Regions from separate parts of the Endozoicomonas lisbonensis genome, predicted to be linked through region 1. Evidence: predicted binding sites of a transcription regulator. Region 1 holds the regulator's gene; the other holds the start of a gene.

Region 1 (2,412 bases):
GGACGGACAACATAATGGCGCAACTCCTTTGCACAAATTCCCATGCCTTGATCCTTCATGAGGTTGAATACTCGTTTTATCGTATCACTGGCTTAATACTGAAGCATCTGCCATTTTGACAATAATCTGTAAGTACAGAGAGAAGCTGCTGATTCTCTCTGCAACAGAATCTATTCCCCTTCAAAGGCGCACAACGAAAAGGTGGGAACGCCTGCATTTTGCAAACGACGGGAGCCGCCAAGGTCAGGCAGGTCCATAATCGCTGCCGCTTCAATGGTTTTTGCGCCCAGTTTTTCAATCAGCTGAACCGCTGCCAGCAGAGTTCCGCCGGTTGCGATCAGGTCGTCAACCAGTAAGACCCGGTCGCCTTTGTGCAAACTGTCGGCATGAACTTCCAGACTGGCAGTGCCATACTCCAGGTCGTATTCTACCGAGATGGTTTTGGCGGGCAGTTTACCTTTTTTACGAAACAGGACCAGGGGCTTGTTGAGTACATAGGAAAGGTTGGAGCCGATCAGAAAGCCCCGGGCATCCATTGCACCAATATGGCTGAAATCCAGCTCCATGTAACGGTGGATAAAGCTGTCCATCACGCCACGCCAGGCTTTGGGGTTTTCAAATATGGTGGAAACATCCCGGAACAGGATGCCTGGCTTGGGCCAGTCGGGAACAGTGCGAATCTGGGACTTGAGATAAAAATCGTCGATGATCATTGAGTGGCAACCATATGCTGTGAAAGTGCCGATCATGGCTTGGGGAAAACCACTGCCGTACGGAGCCATCGGACTGTACGGCAGTGTGAACAGGTTACATCAAATCAGTTTGCTGCAATGATCTGTTCAATATCAGCGGCTTTCCCGCCAGCCAGAGAGCATAGTTGAACTGCGTCACGAATTTCAATTTCCTTACCAACAGCCGAAATCAGGCCGTTTTTCTGGAAACGAGTGAAAACACGGCTAACCGTCTCTACTGCCAGACCCAGATAGTTGCCCATCTCATTACGGGACATGGACAGTCTGAAAGACTGGGACGAGAAACCACGACGACGGAAGCGGCTGGCAAGATTGATCAGGAACGTAGCGATACGCTCGTCTGCATTCTTCTTGGACAGCAGCATCATCATTTGCTGGTCTTCCCTGATCTTTTTGCTCATCAGGCGCATCAGGTGACGACGCAGCTCCGGGAAGTCGTCAGACAACATTTCCAGCTGCTCAAACGGAATCTCACACACCATGGTGGTTTCCATGGCCTGGGCGGATACCGGATACACGTCGGTGTCCATACCACTCAGACCGAGAATTTCGCTTGGCAGGTAGAAGGCAGTAATCTGTTCTTCACCTTCGTTAGTCGCGGTGTAGGTTTTGATAGCCCCGGAACGCACAGCGTATACGCTGTCGAACGGGTCTCCTTCCAGAAACAGGTGCTCGCCTTTTTTCAGCGGGCGGCCGCGTTTTATGATTCGATCCAGATTGTCGATGTCTTTCACACTCAACGCCAGCGGCAGGCACAGAGAGCTGAGACTGCAATCCCTGCAGGCCACATGGCTTGGTTGTCGGACGTTGGGCTTAGACGTCATTGAGTGCCCTCAAGGTCTTAAATGCAAAACGCTGACTATTTTATGGAAAATATTTAGAAAGTGTAAGTGCGGTGTTGACTTACGAATGTTGATATTGATCGTTTTTTAAACTTAATTCGGTAAGTCGCATTATATTGCGGTTAATAGCTAGCTGTATTGGTGAATGCTTTGTCATTTTTCGGGGTTTAGGGCAGGGTATGTGCGATTATTTTTGTGCAGTGATCTGTAGGTCGCAGGTGTTTTTTATTGTTGCTGATTTATTGAGGCACTGCATGGATCAGAGGTTACTAACCTCTGATCCATGCATAACGTTAACCAGACTAAATAACTTTAGAAAAGAACTTCATATTCTTTTGCTCCTGATAATATCGGTCAAACATCATGCAGATATTTCGTATCAGCAGTTTGCCTGCCGGTGTTACTTCCAGGATTTCGGGGGTTATGGTAATCAGACCATCCTGTTCCAATGGTTTTAAATTGATCAGTTCAGACAGAAAATAGCTGGGAAAATCAATCGTATATTGCTGCTCAATTTTTTCTGGTTTCAGTCTGAAATGGCAGATCAGCTCGTTGATGACACTCTGACGAATCTGGTCATCTCTGGTCATTTTCAGACCGCGCTTGAGCGGCAACTGGTTTTGCTCGATAGCAGACTGGTATTCAGCCATATCCGTATAGTTCTGGGCATAGGTATTGCCTACCTTGCTGATAGAAGATACGCCCATGCCCACCAGGTCACACTGGCTGTGTGTGGTATAACCCTGAAAGTTGCGATGCAGTGTGCCGTCTTCCTGTGCAACTGCCAGCTCGTCATCGGGCAGCGCAAAATGATCCAT
Region 2 (2,412 bases), 2.0 Mb from region 1:
ATGGTAATACTCAAGTACATTGCTCATATTAAAAAATACAATATCGAGTTCTTCATCTGAAATAATTTTAGCCAGCCTTTTCATTGACTCTTCATCATAATAATTGGTACACAAAGGGTGAATATGCATTTTCTCTAATGCTTTTTTTGTTTCTTCAAGTCGTTCCCGGGATGAAAAGCAATGCCACTCATTAAAAGCCTCTTTGTATTTCATGGCTAAAAGCAAAGCATTCTCTTCTGAAAAGCTAATGCCTTCAACCTTATCTTTCGTCAAAAGGAATGCAGATTTAATTAAGTCAGCGTATTCCTCGTCCCTACAGTCTTCAATTTCAGAAAGCTTATTAAATAAAGAAAACAAGAAGAACAATAATATTGGATTTTGATCAATAAGAATAACCAGATTTGATAGTCTGGCTAATTCGGGCAAACAGGATAACAGACCTGACTCCCCGGTAACAATTGAAATACGTCTTTGAGAAACAGGAGAAAACTCCTTAATTTCCTTAAATGTATCTTTCAATGAAGTAGCAGATTCAGAGATGTAACCTCCATGGTATTCATTAGTAAACCAGAAGGTATTATCAAAGCCAGCAGCCGATTTAAAATCAGCAGAAGGGGGCAGGTCATTAAGCTTATCGACCACCTCCCGTACGGAGAAGCCAGCAAAATGACTTACCTTCTTGAGTTTGTCGCAATCAATGGGAAATCCAAGGTTACTATGCACCATTTCCGGTGAAGACAGCTGTCCAACATCCATGTTTCCAACTTACTATTTAATCATTCAATTGCTGTCTATGACCTTCAGTTTCTGATTTAGTTCAGATTTCATCTGAACCTGTGTCCAAATATCAGGCTCTATCATAGCTATTGTGCAGGCTTTTCCAGAGATAGCCGACGTACCCCGCATAACCAGCTCGTCTTTCTGCATGCTGACATCGGTCGGAAAGTATTGATCGTGCTTTTTATTTGAACTTATCACGATCAGGTTCCTGCCTGTAGTTAATAACAGACATTGAAACCGCTAAGCTGCTTTTTTGTACTGCTCAAACTCACCAAATTGCTATCATGTTGACCTGAGTCAATTCAATTGAGCGCTGAAAAACCGAAACTCGAAACGTTTCGAAATCTAAGCAGCTATGAGCCTGCCAACACCTTTGCTGACTGACCTATGTCTTCCACCCTGACTCTAAAACCTGACACTCCAAGACCCAATATCATCTACATTATGTCGGATGATCATGCTGTCAGAGCCGTTAGTGCTTACGGCAGTGATATTGCCCATCTGGCCCCAACACCCAATATTGACCGCATTGCCCGAAACGGTGTGCGTTTTGATGAGTCCTTTGTCACCAATTCGCTGTGTGGTCCTTCCCGGGCTGCCATGTTTACCGGCAAGTTCGGACACAAGAACGGCTTTAACCATAATGGTCAGCTGTTTGATGGATCGCAGGCTGTCTGGCCAAGGCTTTTAAAAGCAGCGGGGTACACGACAGCAGTTATTGGTAAGTGGCATATTAACCTGACGCCTGATGGCTTTGATTTCGACCACTGGGAAGTCCTTAACGATCAGGGTGAATACTACAATCCGGACTGGATCACCGCCGAAGGTATTCAGAAAGAGATGGGGTACACGACCGACCAGATAACCAGCAAGACCCTGAAATGGCTGGATCAGCAACGGGACAAGTCCAAACCTTTTGCCCTGGTCATGCATCATAAAGCACCACATCGTAACTGGATGCCTGCTCCTCGCCACACCCGCGCCTTTGAGCAGGTAGAGTTTCCGGTACCAGACAACTACTTCGATACCTACGAGGGGCGGGTGGCCGCGCAGATGCAGACCATGAACATCTATCGTGACGCCCAGGAAGGGCATGACCTGAAAATGACGACAGGTGTTGGAGAAACCCAATGGCGTGAAGATATATGGCCGCACCTGCTGCAACGCCTGACACCGGAGCAGCGCGCTGAGTGGGATGCTGCCTATCAGGAACGTAATGACGCGATGAACGCCAATGAGGCGAACTGGTCAGAAGAAGAAATGGCGATCTGGAAGTATCAGCGTTACCTTCAGGACTATCTCGCAACCATCAAGTCGGTGGATGAGTCAGTTGGTGAGGTACTGGATTATCTTGAAGCCAATGACCTGGCTGAAAATACCATTGTCGTTTACACCTCGGACCAGGGTTTTTATATGGGTGAGCATGGCTGGTTTGATAAACGCTTTATGTACGAAGAGTCTTTCCGGGCGCCTTTGCTGATGCAATATCCAGCTAAAATCAAAGCCGGAACAGTAGTCAGTCAACTGGTACAGAACATTGACTATGCACCGACCTTTCTAGAATACGCAGGTGTTGAGATACCAGCGGAGATGCAGGGGGACTCCATGGTAGACATTATTGCCAGAACCGAC

What was found. The regulator FNR, encoded in region 1, switches genes on or off when oxygen is low (the NO sensors DNR and NnrR bind a similar motif). The targets are predictions, from matches to a motif close to TTGATNTANATCAA.
Region 2: V5J35_RS09335 (sulfatase family protein) is a predicted target of FNR. The motif match lies at 1,068-1,081, and genes of this name have one in related genera.

Annotation. Positions count from the first base shown of each region.
Region 1 covers NZ_JBEWTB010000002.1:3,817,016-3,819,427, forward strand. Annotated here, with positions in the region: gene V5J35_RS18140 (hypothetical protein) at 1-44, opposite strand, end outside; gene V5J35_RS18145 (adenine phosphoribosyltransferase) at 171-713, opposite strand; gene fnr (fumarate/nitrate reduction transcriptional regulator Fnr) at 818-1,576, opposite strand; gene hemN (oxygen-independent coproporphyrinogen III oxidase) at 1,897-2,412, opposite strand, start outside.
Region 2 covers NZ_JBEWTB010000002.1:1,856,077-1,858,488, forward strand. Annotated here, with positions in the region: gene V5J35_RS09325 (hypothetical protein) at 1-756, opposite strand, end outside; gene V5J35_RS09330 (hypothetical protein) at 781-978, opposite strand; gene V5J35_RS09335 (sulfatase family protein) at 1,168-2,412, shown strand, end outside.